DNA from 2 places in the Methylosinus sp. LW3 genome. Region 1 is predicted to be linked to the other one. Evidence: riboswitches for the same ligand, from Rfam matches in the RefSeq annotation. Region 1 holds a riboswitch; the other holds the start of a gene.

What was found. A riboswitch is a leader RNA that binds a small molecule or an ion and turns the genes downstream of it on or off. The one in region 1 is predicted to bind thiamine pyrophosphate.
Region 2: linked by a shared signal. The riboswitch ahead of METLW3_RS0118265 (FAD-dependent oxidoreductase) and the one ahead of thiC (phosphomethylpyrimidine synthase ThiC) in region 1 are both predicted to bind thiamine pyrophosphate.

The regions. Positions count from the first base shown of each region.
Region 1 is NZ_AZUO01000001.1:2,832,918-2,844,460, forward strand. Features, by position in the region: gene METLW3_RS0114150 (cytochrome c-554) at 1-6, opposite strand, end outside; gene METLW3_RS0114155 (alpha-ketoglutarate-dependent dioxygenase AlkB) at 172-828, opposite strand; gene METLW3_RS0114160 (2,3-bisphosphoglycerate-dependent phosphoglycerate mutase) at 828-1,448, opposite strand; gene dapB (4-hydroxy-tetrahydrodipicolinate reductase) at 1,488-2,303, opposite strand; gene mog (molybdopterin adenylyltransferase) at 2,411-2,953, opposite strand; gene METLW3_RS0114180 (hypothetical protein) at 3,331-3,573, opposite strand; gene thiC (phosphomethylpyrimidine synthase ThiC) at 3,781-5,613, opposite strand; TPP riboswitch at 5,687-5,787, opposite strand; gene METLW3_RS0114195 (outer membrane protein transport protein) at 6,083-7,408, shown strand; gene METLW3_RS0114200 (Mrp/NBP35 family ATP-binding protein) at 7,522-8,613, opposite strand; gene METLW3_RS0114205 (hypothetical protein) at 8,741-9,049, opposite strand; tRNA gene METLW3_RS0114210 (tRNA-Pro) at 9,217-9,294, opposite strand; gene METLW3_RS0114215 (MerR family transcriptional regulator) at 9,362-9,961, opposite strand; gene METLW3_RS0114220 (COX15/CtaA family protein) at 10,140-11,240, shown strand; gene argC (N-acetyl-gamma-glutamyl-phosphate reductase) at 11,289-11,543, opposite strand, start outside.
Region 2 is NZ_AZUO01000001.1:3,634,437-3,645,979, reverse strand. Features, by position in the region: gene rimM (ribosome maturation factor RimM) at 1-88, shown strand, start outside; gene METLW3_RS0118300 (DUF2442 domain-containing protein) at 95-352, opposite strand; gene METLW3_RS25860 (DUF4160 domain-containing protein) at 364-564, opposite strand; gene trmD (tRNA (guanosine(37)-N1)-methyltransferase TrmD) at 676-1,371, shown strand; gene cobS (cobaltochelatase subunit CobS) at 1,490-2,488, opposite strand; gene METLW3_RS0118280 (DnaJ domain-containing protein) at 2,555-3,163, opposite strand; gene METLW3_RS0118275 (BolA family protein) at 3,269-3,556, shown strand; TPP riboswitch at 3,710-3,855, shown strand; gene METLW3_RS0118265 (FAD-dependent oxidoreductase) at 3,883-4,944, shown strand; gene thiS (sulfur carrier protein ThiS) at 4,913-5,062, shown strand; gene METLW3_RS28345 (hypothetical protein) at 5,116-5,253, shown strand; gene METLW3_RS0118245 (thiazole synthase) at 5,384-6,178, shown strand; gene METLW3_RS0118240 (thiamine phosphate synthase) at 6,357-7,004, shown strand; gene METLW3_RS0118235 (quinoprotein dehydrogenase-associated SoxYZ-like carrier) at 6,970-7,821, opposite strand; gene METLW3_RS0118230 (quinoprotein relay system zinc metallohydrolase 2) at 7,873-8,796, opposite strand; gene METLW3_RS28870 (hypothetical protein) at 8,689-9,087, shown strand; gene xoxF5 (lanthanide-dependent methanol dehydrogenase XoxF5) at 9,109-10,941, shown strand; gene METLW3_RS0118220 (c-type cytochrome, methanol metabolism-related) at 11,077-11,543, shown strand, end outside.

The DNA of each region.
Region 1 (11,543 bases):
TTTCATCCTCGTTCCTTTCCTCGAAGCGTCGTCCCCTGGGAACCGACTATCTTGGTTTTGCCGGCCCGGGCGTGACGCCAGCGCCGATCGTTCATCCCGCGGCCGGGAAACTATATCGGAGCGCTATTGGTGACAATATGCTCGCCCGCCTGAACGGGGCCTGAAATGTCGTTAGGTAACGCGGCGCAGCGTCAGATTGATGCGTCCGCCCTCGGCGAACAGCGGCGACGCGAGCTTGGGAGCGAACTCCGGCAGCAAGCGATCGACGCCATGAAAGCGCAGCCGCGCCGGGCCGCCCAGCGTCAGCACGTCGCCCGACGACAGAACGAAGCCGCGCGACGAATCGGAGCGCTTCACGCCACCGAGGCGAAATCGGCAATCGGCGCCGAGAGAAATGGAGAGAATCGGCGCCGAAAAATCAGCTTCGTCGCGATCCTGATGCGCGCCCATCTTCGCTTCGCGCCCATAGTAATTCACCAGGCAGGCCTGCGGCGGCTGCGGATGCTCGGCGAGCGCCGCCCAGGCGTCGAGCAGCATTTGCGGCATGGGCGGCCAGGGCTCGCCGGTTTCGGGATGGCGCGCCTCATAACGATAGCCGCGCGCCTGATCGCTGAGCCAGCCCAGCGGGCCGCAATTGGTCATACGCACGGAGAAGGGCTGTCCGGTGCGCGGCATGGTCGGCGTGAACAGAGGCGCGCAAGCGACGATCCGCTCCAGCTCGCGCAGCAGAACGAGCTGCGCCGCCTCGTCGAAATAGCCGCGATAGAGGCGAACGCCGGGCTCCATCTCGGACGTGATCGCTCCATCCGGCGCGGAGCGGCCGCGCATCACCGATCTAGCACTTCCTTGGTCGCGACGGTCGAATCGGAATTGAGCCGGTAAACGATCGGCATGCCGGTGGCGATCTCGAGCGAGGACACCGATTCGGGCGTCAGCCGGTCGAGCACCATAGCCAGAGCGCGCAGCGAATTGCCATGGGCGGCGACCAGCACACGCTCGCCCCGCAGGGCGCGCGGCAGGATCTCCTGGCAATAGAAGGGCAGCACACGCGCCACCGTATCCTTCAGGCTCTCGCCGCCGGGCGGCGCGACGTCATAGGAGCGCCGCCACAGCCGCACCTGCTCCTCACCCCATTGCTGGCGCGCCTCGTCCTTGTTGAGGCCGGAGAGGTCGCCGTAATGCCGCTCATTGAGCGCGCGGCTGCGGATGACGGGCACATCTCTCTGCCCGAGCTCATGAAAGGTGAGATCGAGCGTGTGCTGAGCGCGCAGCAACAGCGAGGTGAAGCCGATATTGAAGCGAAGATCGATGCGCTTCAGCTCCCGACCGGCTCGCCGCGCCTCTTCTATGCCCTTGGGCGTCAGATCGGGATTCTTCCAGCCCGTGAAGAGATTTTTGGCGTTCCACTCGCTTTCGCCATGGCGGAGGAGGACGAGTATACGGTCCATGCGGGCTATGTCCCTCGAATCGAACGATGCGGCGCGCGATCAGGCGCCGGCGAGGCCGAGCACATCGGCCATAGAATAGAGGCCGGCCGGCCGGCCTCGCGTCCAAACTGCAGCGGCGATCGCGCCGCGCGCGAAAATGCCGCGATCCTCGGCGCGATGCGCGAGCTCTATGCGCTCCCCCGCCCCGGCGAAAATAACCGAATGCTCGCCGACCACCGTGCCGCCGCGCAGCGAGGCGAAGCCTATGTCGCCCTCCCGGCGCGCGCCGGTGAGGCCGTCGCGGGCGCGGGCGCTATGCTCGGCGAGCGCGATCTCGCGCCCCCGCGCCGCCGCCTCGCCCAAAAGCAGCGCCGTGCCGGAGGGCGCGTCCACCTTCATGCGGTGGTGCATCTCGACGATCTCAATGTCCCAGGCGGAGCCGAGCGCCTTAGCGGCGCGCTCCACCAGAACGGCGAGAAGATTGACGCCGAGGCTCATATTGCCGGAGCGCACCACAGGAATGCGTTCGGCCGCAACGGCGAGAGTGGCGAGGTCCTCGTCCGAAAATCCGGTGGTGCCGATGACATGGGCGACGCCAGCCGCCGCCGCGAGCCCGGCCAGCGCCACAGTCGTCGCGGGCGTCGAAAAATCAATGGCCACATCGGCCGTCGCCAAAGTGGCCGCCGCATCTGCGGAAAGGCGCACGCCATTGGCGGGGCGCCCCGCCAGCAGGCCGGCGTCCTCTCCGAGGACTGGCGAATCGGCCGCTACGACCGCGCCGGTCAGCGCGACGCCTTTCGTCTCGCCGGCGGCGGCGATCAGCATCCGGCCCATGCGGCCGGCGGCGCCGACGACGACCAGCCGCACATCGCTCATGACGCTCGCCCCCTTTTGAATCCACGCGGCCTCACTCGAGCCGGCGGCCAGTCTATACAGCCCCGATGCGCGAATGAGAAGGGGAGCCGCCCCACCCGATCGGGCGGCTATTTGCCTTTCGGGCGGAAGGCGGCGACGCGCGCCGGATCGGTCTCTATATAGGCCGCTCCGATGAGGTCGAGACAATAGGGCACGGCCGGCATCACGGCGTCGAGACAGAGCTCGATTGCGGCCGGCTTTCCGGGCAGGTTGATGACGAGGCATTTGCCGCGATGCGCGGCCAATTGCCGCGACAATATCGCCGTCGGCGTCTGCGCCAGCGACACTTTGCGCATCAGCTCGCCGAAGCCCGGCAATTCGCGCGGCGCGGCGGCGAGCGTCGCCTCCGGCGTCAGATCGCGCGGCGACGGCCCCGTTCCGCCCGTGGTGACGACGAGATCGCAGCCGATATTGTCGGCGAGTTCGATGAGCGTGTCGCGCACGCTCTCGAAGCCGTCGGGGATGAGGCGCCGCTCTATGCGGAACGGCGTGGTCAGCACCTTCTCGAAATAGGCGGCGATGGCCGGTCCGCTGATGTCCTCATAGACGCCGGCGCTGGCGCGGTCGGAGGCGGTGACGACGCCGATGACGGCTTGCTGTCTCTCAGTCATGCGCTGCACAATAGCGGGTCCGAGGCGCGAGACAACCGAAAGCTCCGTCGGCGACGACGAAGCCGGTTCTCGCATCGAAAGTGATGAAATCGAAATAAGGAGCGCGCCGTCGCCTTGCGAACGCGCCGCTTCGTGGCTGACTTTTCGAGTGTCGAATGAGATCGTCGTCAGCGCATTGCGCGGCGCCGAAACGCGGCCACTGTCTGAAATTCATACACGTAGCGGCGCGAGATATTCGCGCGGCGCATTCGATCGAAAACCGACCGAACGCCATTCGGCGGACGCCTCCTGGGCGCGCGAAATATCGCGCGCCCGGCGGCGTCACGATCGCGAATGCGGGAGCTGCTCCCGGCAGGATTCGCGTCGATCCGGAAGGATCACTCCTTCACCGAAGCCGGCTCGCAGCCGCACTTCTGATAGCAGGCGTCCTTGTCGGACTTGGCCTTCTCGATCGACGCCGGGGTCGAGGAGAAGCGATTCTTGATGGAGATATATTCGAAGTAGCACTTGTCGACGCAGACGCCCTTCGCATCTTCATCCTTGGTGTCGCAGCCGGCGAAAACCGGGCCGACCATGCCGAGCGACAGAGCAGCAGCCGTCACAATGGCGCGAATGTTCATTTGCCGTTTCCCTCTTTTGGACGTTGGAACATTAGTCCCTTATTTTGTTACAGGGCGCATCGTCCCGCGGGGCAAATAGGCTGTTTTCGCTGCGCCTGTCAATGTAATTGACATTTCGGTGTCGCGTGGAAAGCGTCTCGGGAAAAGCCTTGCTGCAACGCAAAAGGAGCTTTTCCCGAGGGTCGCCGAAAAAATCGCCCGCTCGCCTCACTCGGCGACGTAGATTTGCGCGCCCTTCTCCAAGAACTCGGCGCTCTTTTCCGCAAAGCCCTTCTCCCGCTCGGCGATGGCGGCGGCCTCCTCGCGCAGATCGCGCGTGATCTGCATGGAGCAGAATTTCGGCCCGCACATGGAGCAGAAATGCGCGACCTTATGCGCCTCCTTGGGCAGCGTCTCGTCGTGATAGCGGCGCGCCGTGTCGGGATCGAGTCCAATGTCGAACTGATCCTCCCAACGGAAATCGAAACGCGCCCGGCTCATGGCGTTGTCGCGTTCCTGCGCCGCGGGATGGCCCTTGGCGAGATCGGCCGCATGCGCTGCAATGCGATAAGTGATGACGCCGGTCTTCACATCCTCGCGATCGGGCAGGCCGAGATGCTCCTTGGGCGTCACATAGCAGAGCATGGCCGTGCCGAACCAGCCGATCATCGCGGCGCCGATGGCGGAAGTGATGTGATCATAGCCGGGCGCTATGTCGGTGACGAGCGGCCCGAGCGTGTAGAAGGGCGCCTCGCCGCAATCGCGCAGCTGCTTTTCCATATTCACTTTGATCTTGTGCATCGGCACATGGCCGGGGCCTTCGATCATCACCTGACAGCCCTTGTCCCAGGCGATCTTGGTCAATTCGCCCAGCGTCTCCAGCTCGGCGAATTGCGCCGCGTCATTGGCGTCGGCGATGCAGCCCGGACGCAATCCGTCGCCGAGCGAGAAGGAGACGTCATAGCGGCGCATGATGTCGCAGATCTCGTCGAAGCGCTCATAGAGGAAGCTCTCCGAATGTCGCGAGAGGCACCAGCGCGCCATGATCGAGCCGCCGCGCGAGACGATGCCGGTGACGCGATCCGCTGTGAGCGGCACATGGGCGAGGCGCACGCCGGCGTGAATGGTGAAGTAATCGACGCCCTGCTCCGCCTGCTCGATCAGCGTGTCCTTGAACACTTCCCAATCGAGCTTGGTGGCGTCGCCGCCCACCTTCTCCAGCGCCTGATAGATCGGCACTGTGCCGATCGGCACGGGCGCGTTGCGAATGATCCAGTCGCGGATGTTATGGATATTGCGGCCGGTGGAGAGATCCATCACCGTATCGGCGCCCCAGCGGATCGCCCACACCATCTTCTCCACCTCCTCGGCGACCGAGGAGGTGATGGCCGAATTGCCGATATTGGCGTTGACCTTCACCAGGAAATTGCGGCCGATGATCATCGGCTCGGCTTCCGGATGATTGATATTGGCGGGAATGATGGCGCGCCCGCGGGCGATCTCCTCGCGCACGAACTCCGGCGTCACGAAAGCCGGAAGCGCGGCGCCGAAGCCCTCCCCCGCCTCGATCCGCTCCCCCGCCTGCGCGAAGGCGCGCTCGCGGCAGAGATTCTCGCGATGCGCGACATAGATCATCTCCTCGGTGACAATTCCGGCGCGCGCGAATTCGAGCTGCGTCACCGGCGCCGAGCCGGCGGCGCGGCGAATGGCGCGCGGCGCGGGACAGGGCGGAACCAGCCGATCCTCGCCGACGAAGCCATTGTCCTCCGGCTTCACCGCGCGGCCGTCATAGGCCTCGAGCCCGGCGCGGCCGTCGAGCCAGCGCCGCGCCGCCGGCAGGCCGGCCGAAAGATCGGGCGCGAAATCGCCACAGCTATAAGGGCCGGAGGGATCATAGACGCGCAGAGGCGCGTCGCCGGCGGAGGGGTGAAGCGCGATCTCGCGGACGGGAACGCGAATGTCCTCGCGGCCGCGCGGCGCGGAATAGAGCTTGCGCGAGGCGCCGATCGGTCCGGTGGTCACGCTCTGGGGCGTCGTCGGGCGCTTGTCCTGCACGTTCATCGTCGCGCTCCATTGGTTCGGATGGATGGGCAGCGGGCGATGAAGTCGGGCGCGCCGTCCCGAAAGATCGGGCGACGCGTCCTGCTGGCCTTCCCTCGCGCCGGCATTACCCGGATCAGGTTCGATGGGTGCTTCTCAGCCGCTCCTCTCGGAGAGGCGCCCCTCGCCATGCCGTGATTTTATCCGTGGCCTCGGATCGCGGCAAGCCCGGCCGGCCGGGCCGGTCCCGAAAAAGCGGGGACTGATTTTTCGAGCGAAACCTGGACTCGCCGCTCGGCAGAAACCGCTGTTGCAAAAACGTGACAGGATCGGAAATATCGACCAGAGCCCGGGCGACGACGCTGTCGCACGCCGCCCGCTCTGATAGATTCTCGGGCAATAGTGAGTCGTAAGGTGCGAACGCCGCCGGGTTGCCGAGTGCTTCTAAATGGCGTGTGAACGGCGACCGATCTGGGCGGGGCAATAGATAATGAACGGATTTTACTGGCGTAATCTGGCCTCGGCGGCTGCGCTCACCGTCGCTTTGACGGCTCCGTCGCTGGCGGCGGACGGCTATTTTCTGATCGGCTATGGCCCGCGTCAGAAGGCGCTGGGGGGCGCCGGCGTCGCCGATTCGCGGGACGCCATGTCGCTGTCGGTCAATCCGGCCGGCCTCGTCGATCTCGAGCGCCAGATGCAGCTCGGCCTGACCGCCCTTCTGCCGGAGCGCGGCTATTCGACCGACGGCCTGCCCAAGGTGCTCGCGCCGGGCGACGTCCGCAGCGGGCGGCCGATCTTCCCCGTGCCGCATGACGCCTATGCCTCGCCGCTCGACGCCGACTCGGCCTGGGGCACGGCGTCCTACGCCAATGGCGGCATCAACACCTCTTTCGACTTCGGCCATTACCATTCGCCGCTCGGCGGGCCATTCGGCGGCGGCTATGCGGGCGTCGATCTCGAGCAGGCCTTCACCAGCATCGGCTATGCGCGCAAGTTCGGCGCGCTGTCGCTCGGCGTCGCGCCGACGATCGCGGTGCAGACCATCAATCTGCAGGGGCTGAAGACCTTCGCGCCCTATTCCTCCGACATGTATCGCCTGTCCGACAATGGATATGACTGGTCGTTCGGCGGCGGCGTGCGGCTCGGCCTGCAGTGGCGGGTGACGGATCAGTTCCGCATCGGCGTCGCAGGCTCGACGCCCATGTTCATGACCCGCTTCGGCAAATATTCGGGCCTCTTCGCCGACCATGGCAGCTTCGATATTCCGGCCAATATCACCGCCGGCCTCGCCTATGATCTGACGCCCGATCTGACCGTCATGGCCGACTGGCGCCACATCTTCTATTCGGGCGTATCGACCGTGAGCAATGCGAGCTTCCCGGTGCTGCTCCGCTCGCTCGGTTCGTCCGGCGGCCCCGGCTTCGGCTGGAAGGACACTGATTCGGCCTCGTTCGGCGTCGAGTGGCGCATGCAGCCGGGCCTCGCGCTGCGCGCCGGCTATCATTATGTGACCAATCCGATCCCGACCAATTCGGTGACGCTCAACATTCTCGCGCCGATCATCAACGCGCATCACGTCAGCGGCGGTCTCAGCTACGCCGTCACCAAGAATTCGACGCTCGACCTCGCCGTCGTCTACGCTTTCAAGAACAATGTGCGCGGCCCCGAGGCGCTGCCGCAGACGGCGGCGACGCCATTCGGCGCCTATAACCCCGCCGCCAATGTCAATATCTGGCTGCGCGGACTCGAGATTACTGTGGGCTGGAGCTATAAATTCGACCTCGGCGACAATTCGCTGATCCCGACCCATCTCTGACGCCATTCGCGTGAGGCGAGCCTCCGGGCTCGCCCGCGAAAAGCAAAGGCCGCGGCCCGCCAGACGGCGGCCGCGGCCTTTTCGCTTTTTTCAGCCCGGCCTTTTCACATTTCTCAGCCGATGACGATCTTCGGCGGGGCGCGGAGCGATTGAGTCTCCAGCAGGGTCTTCACCTTGGCGGCGAGCTCCTTGTAGATCGCCGCATGCGGGCCTTCCGGCGCGGAGGCGACGACCGGCGTGCCGGCGTCCGAGGTCTGGCGAATGGTGAGATCGAGCGGCACCTCGCCGAGGAAGGGCACGCCCAGCGCCTCGGCGTCCTTCCGCGCGCCGCCATGGGAGAAGATGTCGGTGCGGCCGCCGCAATGCGGGCAGAGGAAATAGCTCATATTCTCGATGATGCCGAGAATGGGCGTCGAGACCTTCTGGAACATGGCCACGCCGCGGCGCGCGTCGATCAGCGCCAGATCCTGCGGCGTCGAGACGACGACCGCGCCGGCGAGCGGCACCTGCTGCGCCATGGTCAGCTGCGCGTCGCCGGTGCCGGGCGGCATGTCGACGACGAGCGCGTCCAGCTCGCCCCAGGCGACCTCGCCCAGCATCTGGCCGAGCGCCTGCGCCACCATCGGCCCGCGCCAGACCATGGGCACATCCTCCTCGACGAGAAAGCCGATGGACATGATCTTGATCCCATAGGCCTCGAGCGGGATCATCTTATTGCCGACGACCTCAGGCTTGCCGCTGAGGCCGAACAGGCGCGGCGCCGAAGGGCCGTAGATATCCGCGTCGAGCAGGCCGACGCGCCAGCCCTGCGCCGCGAGGCCGAGCGCCAGATTGGCGGAGGTTGTCGATTTTCCGACGCCGCCTTTGCCCGAGGAAACCGCGACGATATATTTGATCTTCTCGAGCGCGGCGATGGTCTTGCGCTGCGGCGCCTGACCCGGAGGCGGCGCGGCGGGCGCCGGCGCCCTCTCCGCGGTCAAAGTCACGATCGCCGCCTCTATCCCCGGCACGGTCTTCACGGCGCCCTCCACGGCGACGCGCAGCACCTCGAGCTCCTTGGCCCGCGCCGGATCGCCGGTGAGCGAGACGAAGGCCTTGGCCCCCGACACATTGACTCCGCTGACGAGGCCGGCCGCGACAATCGATTTGCCGTCCGGACCGGCGACGCTCTCCAGCGCTTTCAAGACTGATGCTTCATCGGCCACTGTCTTCGCCCTTTCGCACGAACCCGCATCCGACGCCCTCACGAGGAGGGCGTCTTTTTGGAAGCGTTCTACGCAATCGGTATGCCGATATTCGGCCGATGCGTCTACGGGCTCGCGCGAAGGAGCGTCACGCCCGCTGCTTCTGAACGAGAGCGTTGCGGATGAGGCCGACGATGGCCGTGACGATGGCGCCCGAAACGCCGCCGCCGACGAGCTGTCCGGCGAAAACGGCGATATCGAAGCCATTGCCCGCCGCCCCGGCCAGCGCCGGAATGAGCGAGGTGAGGATGGAGCCGCCGCCCGCGCCGCCGAGCGCGCCGATGATGGCGTTAGCGATGGGGCCGAGATCGAAACTCTTATTGGCCTTAGCGACGCCTGAGCCGCCGGCCGCGCCGGCAAAGAGCTGGATGATGAGATTGATGAGCGTCTCGGACATGGGCTGCGCCTTTCGCTGACGGTTTACGACCGTAACGAACTCGCGCGTGACGACGAATTATCAACCCTGCCGACGCTGAGAGCGACGCTTGCCCGCATCGCGGGCGCCCGAAAGCCGTGAGCGCGGGCGCCGGCTTGCGGCGCCGTAACGGAACTTCGAAAGAAGATTGGTCGGAGTGGCGGGATTCGAACCCACGACCCCTTGTCCCCCAGACAAGTGCGCTAACCGGGCTGCGCTACACTCCGATGGTCGCCCTTATAGAGGCCGGCGAAGCCGCTGGCAACGCATGACAGCGCAGAAGTAGCGAGGAATTCACCGCCGCGTCAGCTCCAGCATGCGCCGGCATTCGGCGAGATCGGCCAGAGCCTGCCGCAGCAGCCGCTCATCCTGCGGGCGCAGGCCGGCGGCCGGCGCCTCGGAAAGGCGCACGGCGGGCAGCGTCAGCATGGGCGGCGGCTCGCGCGCGGCCAGCGCGACCAGAGAGGTGGAGGCTCTCGGCGCTTCCTCCTCATCGATTTCCGACGCGTGAAAGGCGGATGGCGGCTTCGCCCGCGTCGGCGATTCGCCATAAGAGAAGAGCGGAGCCTCGGCCGCGTGCGGCTCGGGCTCGTCGAAATCGGCGCGCTCCGGCCCGGCGCCGCCGCGGGCGCTCTCGATCACCGCGCGCACGCCCTGCTCGCGCAACAGGCGCTGCACGCCTTTGATCGTATAGCCGCGGCCATAGAGCAAATGGCGAATCGCCGCGACCAGCTCGACGTCGCGCGGCCGATAGTAGCGCCGTCCGCCGGCGCGCTTGACGGGCTCGATCTCGGAAAATCGCGTCTCCCAAAAGCGCAGCACATGCGGCGGAAGGTCGAGGCTCTCCGCGACCTCGCCGATCGTGCGGAAGGCGCCATCGGTCTTGGCGGTCAAAATCTGCGCTCCGCTCCCTGCCCGCGCGACGATTCGCGCGCTTCTATTTTCCTCCCTGACGTGGCGTTTTTCAGCCGGAAAATTCTCGCCCTCGGCGTTTCGGTCCCGCGGCCCCGTGGACAAGGGCGCGCGGCTCCCCTTAATTGGCATGCGAGAGCCTCTCACATCGAGCCGCCCCATGACCGACTGGATCCAATTTCCCGCTCCCACGCCCGCCATCGTCGCGCCGCCGAGCGAGGAGAGCGCGACCGATGTGCGCCTGTGGCTGCTCGTCATAGCGGCGCTCGTCTTCGCCATGGTGGTGGTGGGCGGCGCGACGCGGCTCACCGAATCGGGCCTCTCCATTACCGAATGGAAGCCGATAACGGGCGTTCTTCCACCGCTCTCCGAGGCGCAATGGACAGCCGCCTTCGAGGATTACAAAAAAATCCCGCAGTATCGCGAGATGTTCCCCAACATGGACCTCGCGCAGTTCAAGACGATCTTCGCCTGGGAGTGGAGCCATCGTCTGCTCGGCCGTATCATCGGCTTCGCTTTCGCCGTTCCGCTCGCCTGGTTCTGGCTGCGTGGACGGCTGCCGAAAAGCGTGAAGCCGAAGCTCATCGGAATATTGGCGCTGGGCGCGCTGCAGGGCGGCGTCGGCTGGTGGATGGTGTCCTCCGGCCTCGTCAACCGCGTCGAGGTGGCGCAGGAGCGGCTCGCCATTCATCTGCTGCTCGCGGCCTTCATCTTCTCCGCATGTCTGTGGGTCGCGGGCGGGCTCGGCTATGGGACGCGCATCATCGTCGCGAGCGGGCGCCGACGGCTCTCGTTTTTCGCAACGCTGCTGCTCATTCTCGTGCTCGTGCAGATCGGCGCGGGCGCGCTGGTCGCCGGGCTGCGCGCCGGCTACGCCTACAACACTTGGCCGCTGATGGACGATAGCTTCGTTCCGCCCTCGGACGAGCTGCTGCGGCTCTCGCCCTGGTGGAGCAATCTCGTCGATAATGTCGCGCTGGTGCAATTCGATCATCGCATGATCGCGTATGTATTGCTCGCGCTGTCACTGTTTCATCTCATCGACGCGGCCGGCACGGCGGGCGGCCGCGCGGCGCGTGGCGCCGGGCTTTTGTTCGGCCATGTGAGCGCGCAAGTCGTGCTCGGCATAACGACGCTTCTGCTCGTCGTGCCGCTGTGGGCCGGCCTCGCGCATCAGGCGCTGGCGATGGGCGTGCTGGCTGTAGCGACGCTGCATGCGCGTCGTCTGCACACGGCCGAGGCCCCGGCAGACGACGACTGACGTCGAACATTCAAAACCGCGCCTATCGCTCGGCGCGGTCGAATGAAGTCAGCTCACGCTCTCCGACAGCATCAGCGACAGATTCTGCACGGCGGCGCCGGACGCGCCTTTGCCGAGATTGTCGAGCCGAGCGACGAGCAGCGCATGGCGGCTCTCCTCGCGCGCGAAGACGAAAATTTCGAGATCATTGGTTCCGCTCGAGGCGAGCGGATCGAGCCGGCCGGACTTCGGCGCCGGCATGACGCGCACATAAGTCGCGCCCGCATAGTGCCGCGCCAACGCCGCCTCGAGATCCACAGCGCG
Region 2 (11,543 bases), 800 kb from region 1:
TCCGATCGTCGATCTGGCCGGCGGCCGCGTGGTGGTGGAGCCGCCGCTCGAGATCGAGGGCGATGCGCCTTCAGGGGAAGAGGGATAGCCGTCCTCATCGCGGCGGCTGCGCCACCAGCGGAAAATTTTCGGGGTGGCGAATGGAGTCGACATGCAGATCGACATCCAGCTCGGGCCAATAGAGATGTTGCGGATTTAGCCGTTCCACTTCGAATATCTGCGAGACCGCGGCCGTGCGGAACCACGGAAACTGGTCGAAAGGCATGAAGAGCTGCTCATCGTCCAGCCGCAGCCAGACGCCGAGCTTCGTCACACCCGAGACTTCAACCGGGGAAGTGTCGACGCCAGGCATCCCTGATCTCCTTATTCATGCTCTCGGATCATGATCTCGATTTCCAGCAAGGCCTGAGCCGACAGCCCCTGATTGCGCGCCAACGCGATTTCCGAATCCATCCAGAACTTGGCTTCGCCGTCTGGATGGTAGACATGAACATGCGCCCTCGGCTCCTCACGCGAGAGGAAATAGAACCGATATCCTCTTTGGCGAAACAGCGTCGGCGACATATCGGCCTTTCGTGGCGGTGAGCGCCCGCGAGAGAAACTCTAGCTCGCAACCATCGCGGGCGAAAGCGCGCCGCCTTTCCCGTCCCGCGCCCCCATGCCATAACCCGCCCCATGTGGCGCGCGACGATACTCACTCTCTTCCCGGAAATGTTCCCCGGCCCGCTCGGCCTGTCGCTCGCGGGCGACGGGCTGTCGCGCGGGCTCTGGTCGCTCGAGGCGCGCAATATTCGCGAGCACGGCCTCGGCCGTCATCGCGCTGTCGATGACACGCCCGCCGGCGGCGGTCCCGGCATGGTGATGCGCGCCGATGTTCTCGCCGCGGCGATCGACGCGGCCGCGCCGGAAGGCGATGCGAGACCGCGCTTGCTGATGAGTCCGCGCGGCGCGCCGCTGACGCAGAGCCGCGTGCGCGCGCTGGTCGAAGGCGAGGGCGCGATCATCCTCTGCGGACGCTTCGAGGGCGTGGACGAGCGCATCATCGAGGCGCGCGCGCTGGAGGAAATCTCGATCGGCGATTATGTGCTTTCGGGCGGCGAGATCGCGGCCATGGCGCTCGTCGACGCCTGCGTGCGCCTGTTGCCGGGCATAATGGGCGAGTCGGCCTCGGGCGAGGAAGAGAGCTTCGAGAGTGGTCTGCTCGAATATCCACAATATACGCGGCCACGCGATTTCGAGGGCCGCGCCATTCCCGACATTCTGCTCTGCGGCGATCACGCCAAGATCGCGCGCTGGCGCCATGAGCGCGCGCTCGAGCTGACGCGCGCGAGGCGGCCAGATTTGCTGGCGCGGGATGGAAAGAAGCGCTGACTGCAATCAGGCGCGATGCTTTTTCCGTCATTGCGAGCGAAGCGAAGCAATCCAGAGCCATGGGGCGGCCCTGGATTGCTTCGTCGCTACGCTCCTCGCAATGACGGAAAAGCGCTGTTCAGGACATCACCACATTCACCGCGCTCTCGGGCAATTCCTTGCCGAAGCAGCGCTGGTAGAACTCTGCGACGAGCGGACGCTCGAGCTCGTCGCATTTGTTCAGGAAGGTGAGCCGGAAGGCGAAGCCCACATCGCCGAATATCTCGGAATTCTCCGCCCAGGTGATGACCGTGCGCGGGCTCATCACCGTGGAGAGATCGCCGGACATGAAGGCGTTGCGCGAGAGGTCGGCGACGCGCACCATCTTATTGATGGCGTCGCGGCCTTCCTTGGTCGCATTGAAGCTCTTCACCTTGGCGAGCACGATATTGGTCTCCGCGTCATGCGGCAGATAATTGAGCGTCGAGACGATGGACCAGCGGTCCATCTGGCCCTGATTGATCTGCTGCGTGCCGTGATAGAGGCCGGATGTGTCGCCGAGGCCCACCGTATTGGCGGTGGCGAACAGGCGGAAGGCGGGATGCGGACGAATGACGCGGTTCTGATCGAGCAGCGTCAGCCGGCCGGAGACTTCCAGCACGCGCTGAATGACGAACATCACATCCGGACGGCCGGCGTCATATTCGTCGAAGCAGAGCGCGATATTGTGCTGGAGCGCCCAGGGCAGAATGCCGTCGCGGAACTCCGTGACCTGCTTGCCGTCCTTCAGCACGATCGCGTCCTTGCCGACGAGATCGATGCGCGAGACATGGCTGTCGAGATTGACGCGCACGCAAGGCCAGTTGAGCCGCGCGGCGACCTGCTCGATATGCGTCGATTTGCCGGTGCCGTGATAGCCCGTGACCATGACGCGGCGGTTGCGGGCGAAACCGGCGAGAATGGCGAGCGTCGTCTCGCGGTCGAAGAGATAGTCGGGATCCTTGTCCGGGACATGCTCGGTCCGCTCGGAATAGGCGGGAACCTCGAGATCGGAGTCGATGCCGAACAGCTGGCGCACGGAGACTTTGAGGTCCGGCAGGGGCGCGGACCCGGCCGCTTTGTCGCTTGGGGTTGACATTGATCCTCCGTTTCGCCGACGCGCGCTCGCGACATTCGCGCCGGCAAGGCCTGGTCAAACGCTTGTTCAAACGAGCTTGGCGGCCCGCAACGTCTTATATGCGTGAATGATCTCCCGCAGTCTTTCCTCGCAGGAGCGATCTCCGCCATTGGCGTCGGGATGGTGACGTTTGACGAGCTCCTTATAGCGCGTCTTTATCGCCTCCGCACCGGCGGTCTCATCGAGACCGAGAGCATTCAGCGCCTTGATCGTCACCGCCGAATAGCGCGGGCTCGCCTCGGCCTGCGGCCGGGCGCGATGCGCCCGCTGCCGGTAGAGGCCCATAGGATCGGCGAAATTGTCGGGCCGCAGCGGGTCCTCGCGGAAGGAGGCCTGTCCGCGCTTCACGCCCATGGACCAGGTGGGGCGATGGCCGGTGGTGGCGTCGTCCTTCAGGTAACGGGCGACGTCCTCGTCGCTCATTCCGTTGAAGTAATTGTATGAATTATTATATTCCCGCACGTGCTCCAGGCAGAAGCAGAAATATTGCCCCTCGCGCAGCCGTCCCATGGGCGCGCGATGGGCTCCCTCGGCCTCGCAGCCGGGGGCGTCGCAGCGAAAACGAGTCTCGCGGCGCTCCTGCCTCTGCTCGGGCTTCACGCGGATACGATCGAAGAGGGGCGAATTCAAATCCATGGCGCTGCATTATGGTAGACTGGCCGCAGGCTGCAAGCGGAACCCGACGTCAATTTCAATCGGCGGGAATTTTGCTTGGACCGAGGCGACGAGGAGGATTCCACTATGGCCGAGCAAGGCAATATCGGCGCCGTCCAGGCCCGCATCCGTTCGAAGCTGACCGAAGGGCTCGCGCCCGTCACCTTGAAGGTGATCGACGAGTCTGACAAGCACGCCGGGCATGGCGGCCACCACCAGGATGGCGAAAGCCATTTTCGAGTCGAGGTGGTGAGCGAGGCTTTCGCGGGCAAGAGGCTCGTCGAGCGGCATCGCATCGTCAACACGCTGCTCGCCGAGGAGCTGGCGACGCGCGTTCATGCTCTGACGATCACCGCCCGCGCCCCGCAGGAGTAGCGCTGTCATCGCGAGGAGCGCAGCGACGAAGCGATCCAGGGGCCGCCCCCGGCTCTGGATTGTTTCGCTTCGCTCGCAATGACGACGGCCGGCCTCCTTACTGCAAAGCCATTGCGGCCCCGCTTGACGCGCCGCCGTTCCTGCGCAAATCTCGGTCTCGCCCAGGGGAGCCTCGCCGCTGGCGCGCTTTGCGCGTGGCAAGAGGCTGAGAGGCCGAATAGCTTTTTTAAAAAGCGGCTCGGCGACCCTTCGAACCTGATCCAGTTCGCGCTGGCGTAGGGAGGCCGCATGTTCCTGATATTCCTCGGCCCTATCGGGCCGCATCGATGCTGATCGGCGTGATCGGCGCCGGCGTCGCCGGCCTGACCGCGGCTTTCGAGATCGCCCGCGCCGGCGCGCCGCATGGCGCTGAGGTCGAGCTGATCGAGAAAGCGGCGGAGCCGGGCCGCGGCTGCTCGCATTACGCCGGCGGCATGATCGCGCCCTGGTGCGAGCTGCAGAGCGCCGAGCCGATTGTGGCGACGCTCGGCGAGGAGGCGCTCGCCTTCTGGACCAAGGACATTCCTGTCGCGAAAGTCGCCGGCAGCCTCGTCGTCGCGCCGCCGCGCGACCGCGCCGAGCTGACTGAATTCTCCCGCCGCACCCGGCGGTTCGAGCGGCTGGACGCGGATGGCCTCGCGGCGCTCGAGCCGGCGCTGGCCGGGCGTTTCTCGGGCGGGCTCTATTTTCCTCAGGAGGCGCATCTCGAGCCGCGCGCGGCGATGGCGGCGCTGTTCGAACATTTGCAGACAATGGACAATGTCCGCATCCGGCTCTGCGCCGATTCCGTTCCACGGGCGGATTGGATCGTCGATTGCCGCGGCTTTGCCGCGCGCGGCGCGCTGGCGGAGCTGCGCGGCGTCAAGGGCGAGATGCTCGTGCTGCGCAGCGAGGAGATCGAATTGTTCCGCCCCGTCCGAATGTTGCATCCGCGCCATCCGGTCTATGTGGTGCCGCGCGGGGAGGGCGTGTTCATGGTCGGCGCGACGATGATCGAGAATGAGGAGCGCTCCCGCGTCACGGCGCGCTCCATCGTCGAGCTGGTCAATTCGGCTTTCGCGATTCATCCCGCTTTCGCCGAGGCGGAGATCGTCGAGACGGGCTCGGACGTCAGGCCGGCCTTCCCGGACAATCTGCCGCGCATTTCGCGCCAGGGCCGGACGCTCTATGTGAACGGGCTCTATCGGCATGGATTTCTTCTGGCGCCGGCGCTGGCGCGCCGCGTCGCGCGTTTTCTCTTCACGGGCGATATCTTCCCGGAGGTCATGAATGCGAATCAGGGTGAATGGGCAGACGCTCGAGATCGAGGCGCCCACATTGGAACGCCTCATCGAGGAATTGGGCTTTAGCGAGCAGACCGTCGCGACGGCGGTGAATCAGGAATTCGTGCGCAGCAAGGATCGCGGCGAGACGCTGCTGGTCGAGGACGATACGATCGAGATCGTCACGCCGCGGCAGGGAGGGTGAGGGGATTGTCGAACTTGCTACCTCCTCCACGAACTCCATGTTAGAGTCGGGTCATGAGCACGATCGTCACGGAAATCTACGACGCCCTTCGAGAGGCCGGCGCGAGCGAGGAGAAAGCGCGCAAGGCCGCGGAGGTCGTCGCTAATTTCGACTCGAAGAACAGCGACGTCAGCATGAGTTCGCTTTGCTGAAAGGCGAGTTCAACACCGTGAAATGGATGCTCGCGACCAATATCACGCTCACGCTTCTGGTGCTCGGAAAGCTGTTCCTGCACTGATGGCCGATGCGGTTTCCGGTCGAGCCCCGAACCAGCCGAATGCGATGACTGCGTCTCTCCTCCTCTACGGCGAGGTCCTATCCTCCCGCTTCCTGCTCGGCACGGCGCGCTATCCTTCGCCGGCCATACTCGCCGAGGCGATCCGCGTGGCGGGAGTGGAGATCGTCACCGTCTCGCTGCGGCGGGAGGCCGGAGGCTCGCGCGCGGGCGAGAGTTTTTGGCGGCTCATTCGCGAGCTCGGCGTGCGCGTGCTGCCCAACACCGCCGGCTGCCGGACGGCCAAGGAGGCCGTCGCCACCGCGCAAATGGCGCGCGAGCTGTTCGGAACCAGCTGGATCAAGCTCGAGGTGATCGGCGAGGAGGACACGCTGCAACCGGACGTCTTCGGCCTGGTCGAGGCGGCGCGCATCCTCAGCGACGACGGCTTTTGCGTCTTTCCCTATACGACCGAGGATCTCGTCGTCGCGGAGAAGCTGCTGGACGCCGGCTGCCGCGTGCTGATGCCCTGGGCGGCGCCGATCGGCTCCGGCCGCGGGATCAATAATCTTTTCGGCCTCAGAGCGCTGCGCGCGCATTTTCCCAATACGCCGCTCATCGTGGACGCCGGCCTCGGCGCGCCCTCGCAGGCGGCGGCCGTCATGGAGCTCGGCTTCGACGCGGCGCTGCTCAACACGGCGGTGGCGCGCGCCGGCGATCCGGTGGCCATGGCGCGGGCCTTTTCGCTCGCCATAGAGGCTGGCCGGGCGGCCTATCTCTCCGGTCTGATGGAGCCGCGCGACATGGCGGCGCCTTCGACGCCCGTGCTCGGCCGCGCCTTCGACGACGGACTCGAGGCATGAGCGCGCTTTCGTTCCCACCTCCCCCTGGAGGGGGGAGGTCGAGCGCCGAAGGCGCTCGGGAGGGGGTGAGCCCCCGAGTCTCGGGCGGCGAACCCCACCCCGTCCTGCTGCGCAGGCCCACCCTCCCCCTGAAGGGGAGGGTGGGGCGCGTCGCCTCTCATTCGAGCGTCATCCCGTCATGAGCGCGATTTTGCTCGATCCCTTCTATCTCATCGTCGATTCCGCCGATTGGCTGCCCCGGCTGTTGCCTTGCGGCGTGAGGCTCGTGCAATTGCGCGTCAAGGATCGCGAGGAGGCGGCGCTGCGCGAGGAGATCGCCCGCGCCCGCGATCTTTGCGCGGCCCATGGCGCGCAGCTCGTCGTCAATGATTATTGGCGGCTCGCCATCGATCTTTCCTGCGATTTCGTGCATCTCGGCCAAGGCGATCTCGACACGGCCGATATCGCCGCGATCCGCGCCCATGGAATAAGGCTCGGCGTCAGCACCCATGACGAGACGGAGCTGGAACGGGCGTTGGCGCTCTCCCCCGATTATATCGCGCTGGGGCCGATCTATCCGACTTTGCTGAAGCAAATGGCCTTCGCCCCGCAGGGGCTCGAAAAAATCGGCCAATGGAAACGCCGCATCGGCGAGATTCCGCTCGTCGCCATAGGCGGGTTGACGCCGGAGCGCGCCCGCGCGGCGCTGGCGGCGGGGGCGGACAGCGCCTGCGTCGTCACCGATATATTGCGCGCCGCGGAGCCGGAGGCGCGGGCGCGCGAGTGGGTGGCGGCGACGGACGAAAAGCGTCTCACGACGCCCCGCCGATCGGCCACTCCCCTTTGAACACATTGCCCTGATTGTCACGCGCCTCGACGCGCATCACCTTGGCGCCATTTGGCTTGTAGGCGAAGCGGAAGCTCGGATCCTCCGACAGGGAAATTCCGCCCTCCATGGAGAAGATCAGCGCCTCCCCCTGCCGCACCTCGACCTTGTCGACATAATGAGCCGGAATATAGGCGCGGGTGATCGGGTCCATCTGCAATCCCGAATTATTGGGATGGCGAATCATGATCTGCGCCTCGCGCAGGGCGGGATTCTCGCTGGCGAACTCCCGATATTTCATTTTGCCGAGATTGGCGCTGGCCTCGTCCTGATCCTTGATCGCCGGGGCCGAGCAGCCGCCCGAGGCCTTCACGAATTTCACCACCGAATGCAGCGCGCCATCGCCCGTTTGGCCGACGACATGCACATTGGTGTAGGAGTTCACGCGCACGCGCGTTTCTATCTTCGCGACGCCGGCGCCCTCGCCGAAGGAGAAGGCCGCCGCCATGGGCATGGGATTCTCGTCGATCACCAGCGTCGCCGCGCGCAGGCCCGGCTCGAGCAGCGAGATGGTCATCGGCACGATGGCGGCGTCCTCGGCCCGCTTCGGCGCGTCGAGCGCCACCACGCCCTCATGCGAGGTGATCGCGCGATCGTGGAAAATATCGGTGACGAGGCCCGGCCAGGGATCGATCTTCGGCTCCTGGGCCGAGGCGGCGGCGGCCCAAAGGCAGAGGGCTGCGGCCGCTGCGATGGGGCGCAGGAGGGACCGCGAGCCTTCAGGCTCGCTCTCATTCGGCGATTTGCGAGCGTGAAGGCTCGCGGTCCAAGGGCTCATCTGCGTTCCTCCGGTATTTTTTGGAATCATAGCGCTGTGGGCGCGGCCGGCTCAAGGGGCCTCCCATTCCAGCTCGGCGAAGCCGGCCGTGGCGTTGCGCGTGTGATAATCCTCGAACAGCAGCCAATTGGGCTTTTCGCCGCGGCCGGCTGTCGTCACCGCGCGCGCGAGCGTCTCCCCTCTGGCGATATCGGCGCGCAAATCGCGGGTGAGATGGTCGAGATAGGCTTTTTGCGCCTCCAGCGCCTGCGGCCAGGGAGCGACCGCCGGCCCATGGCCCGGCACGACGCGGACCGCCTCGATCTTCCGCAATTCCTCGATGACGGACAGAAAGCCCAAAAGGCTGCCGTCGATGATCGGGACATGCTGCAGGAACAAGAGATCGCCGGTAAAGAGCGTGCCGCTCTGCGGATCGAGCACGGTGAGATCGGAATCGCTGTGAGCGGTGCGCCAGGCCTTCAGCGCGATCTTGCGGCCGCCGAGATCGAGAATCGTCTCACGTTCGACGGTGAGGGTCGGCGGAACCAGAATCACATCGTCGAGCAGGGCGCCCATCGTCTCGCGGAAAGAAGAGAGATAGTGCGGGCCGCGCGTCGCCATGGCGCGCGGGAGATTCTTGTGCCCGACGAAGACGGCTCCCGTGTCTCGAAAGGCAATATTCCCGAAAATATGATCCGGATGGACGTGAGTGTCGATGACATAACGGATCGGCTTGGTCGTGCGCTGCTGCAATGCAGCGAGGAAAGCCTCGCCCTCCGCGCGGCTGCCGCCCGTGTCGATGACCGCGACCGCCTCCGCGCCGACGATGGCGCCGAGATTGGCGATGCCGCCGAGGTTATCGCGAGACATCAAGGCGGTCACGCCCTGATGGACGAAGACTCCCGGCGCGATCTCGGTCAGCTCGAAGCTTTTCGCGCCGTTCGCGACGAGGCAGAGAAACGCAATCGCGAGCCCTCGAATAGTGCGTTGCAGCATCGGTTTTTCAGCCTCGTTTTTCGCCCGTTTCACGCGCGAAATCAGGAAAGTCGGGAACAGGATTTGGGGATTGCGCTTCAATTCCGTGCGACATATTATCCCGCCGTTTCCGACCTAAAAGAGGCTTTCCGGCCGGGAACCGGAAAGCGTCTCGACGGAGATACGGGCGGGGCTGCGGGCGCGGCGTTTCCGCCCGATCGCCGTGGCAAAAACGAGGAAACGGCTTCCCAAAGCCTTAGGGCGTCGGAAAGGCGCGATGTCGGCGGCGTGGCCGGGCCTTTTGCACGGTGATGTCGTCAGGAGGAAAAGCTCATGCATAAGCTGTTGTTGTCGACTTCGGTGGGGATCCTCGCGCTGTTCGGGGCCGGCGTGGCGAGCGCCGACGAGCTGCTCGATCTCCAGAAGAACCCGAAGCAGTGGGCGTTGCCGACGGGCGACTACGCCAATCTGCGTTACTCGAAGCTGAAGCAGATCACCACCGAGAACGTCGGCAAGCTGGCTCCCGCTTGGAGCTTCTCGACCGGCGTGCTGCGCGGCCACGAAGGCGCGCCGCTCGTTATCGGCGACGTGATGTATCTGCATACGCCGTTCCCCAACATCGTCTACGCCCTCGATCTCAACAACGAAGGCAAGATCCTCTGGAAGTATGAGCCCAAGCAGGATCCGAGCGTCGTTCCGGTCATGTGCTGCGACACCGTGAATCGCGGTCTCGCCTATGGCGACGGCAAGATCTTCCTGGCCCAGGCCGACACCACCCTCGTCGCTCTCGACGCCAAGACCGGCAAGCTCGTCTGGTCGGTGAAGAACGGCGATCCGTCCAAGGGCGCCACCTCGACCGCCGCTCCGCACGTCTTCAAGGACAAGGTCCTCGTCGGCATCGCCGGCGGCGAGTTCGGCGTGCGCGGCAGCATCACCGCCTATGACGTCAAGGATGGCAAGCTCGCTTGGCGCGGCTATTCGGAAGGCCCGGACTCCGAGGTTCTGCTCGACCCCGAGAAGACCACCTTCCTCGGCAAGCCGGTCGGCAAGGATTCGTCTCTGAAGACCTGGGAAGGCGATCAGTGGCAGATCGGCGGCGGCACCACCTGGGGCTGGTATTCCTATGACCCCGAGCTGAACCTGATCTACTACGGCTCGGGCAATCCCTCGACCTGGAACCCCGCGCAGCGTCCCGGCGACAATCGCTGGTCCATGACCCTGTGGGCGCGCGACCTCAACACCGGCGTCGCCAAGTGGGTCTATCAGATGACTCCCCACGACGAGTGGGACTATGACGGCATCAACGAGGTGATCCTCGCCGATCAGACGATCGGCGGCGTGGCCCGCAAGACCGCCGTCCACTTCGATCGTAACGGCTTCGGCTACACGCTCGATCGCGTCACCGGCGAGCTGCTCGTCGCCGAGAAGTATGATCCGGCCGTCAACTGGGCGACCAAGGTCGATCAGGACAAGAACTCGCCGACCTATGGCCGTCCGCTCGTCGTCTCGAAATATTCGACGCAGCAGAACGGCGAGGACGTCAACACCAAGGGCGTCTGCCCGGCGGCTCTCGGCTCCAAGGACATGCAGCCGGCGTCCTTCGATCCGGACACGGGCCTGTTCTACGTGCCGACCAACCACGTCTGCATGGACTATGAGCCCTTCCGCGTCAGCTACACCGCGGGTCAGCCCTATGTCGGCGCGACGCTGGAGATGTTCCCGCCGCCCGGCGACAGCCACATGGGCAATTTCATCGCTTGGGACGCCCGCGTCGGCAAGATCGTCTGGTCCAATAAGGAGCAGTTCTCGGTCTGGTCCGGCACGGTCACGACCTCCGGCGGTCTCGCCTTCTACGGCACGCTCGAGGGCTATCTGAAGGCCGTCGATGTCAAGACCGGCAAGGAGCTCTACAAGTACAAGACTCCGTCGGGCATCATCGGCAATGTGATGACCTATGAGCACAAGGGCAAGCAGTATGTCGCGGTTCTGTCCGGCGTCGGCGGCTGGGCCGGCATCGGCCTCGCGGCCGGCCTGTCCAAGAGCAACGAAGGCCTCGGCGCGGTCGGCGGCTATAAGGCGCTGTCCGACTACACCGCTCTCGGCGGCGTGCTGACCGTCTTCTCTCTGCCCGACTACGCTCTGCCGATCGTCGCTCCGGCGAACTGATACGGCCAATAAAAAGATCAGCGCTCGGCGAACGCTCCTGGCGCGCGCCGAGCGCCTTGTTTGTGTGGATGGAAACTGCTGGAGGATGGCGTGATGAGACTGCCGCTCGTCGGGGCACTTGCCCTGAGCGTCTTCATGGGTGTTGGAACGACCGTGCGCGCCGAAGCGCCGGGAGACCCGACCGCGGTCAAGGAAGTGGACGGCAAGTGGTTCGACGCGCAGAGCAAGCCGACCTATAAGGTGCAGGCCGACGGCACGGTCGATTGGTACACTTTCTCCGGCTATCGCCGCTATCACGCCGAATGCCACGTCTGCCACGGCCCCAACGCCGAGGGCTCGACCTATGCGCCGGCGTTGAAGAATTCGGTCAAGAACTTCAATTACGAGGAGTTCTACGGCATCGTCGTCGGCGGCCGCGAGAACAAGCAGGCGGGCAATGACAGCGTCATGCCGGCTTTCGCCGACAATAAGAACGCCATGTGCTATATCGACGACCTCTACATCTATCTCCGCGCCCGTTCGACCGAGGCGGTCGGCCGCGGCCGTCCGGAGAAGAAGGCAGAGAAGCCGCCGGCTTTCGCCGAGGCCGAAGCGAAGTGCAT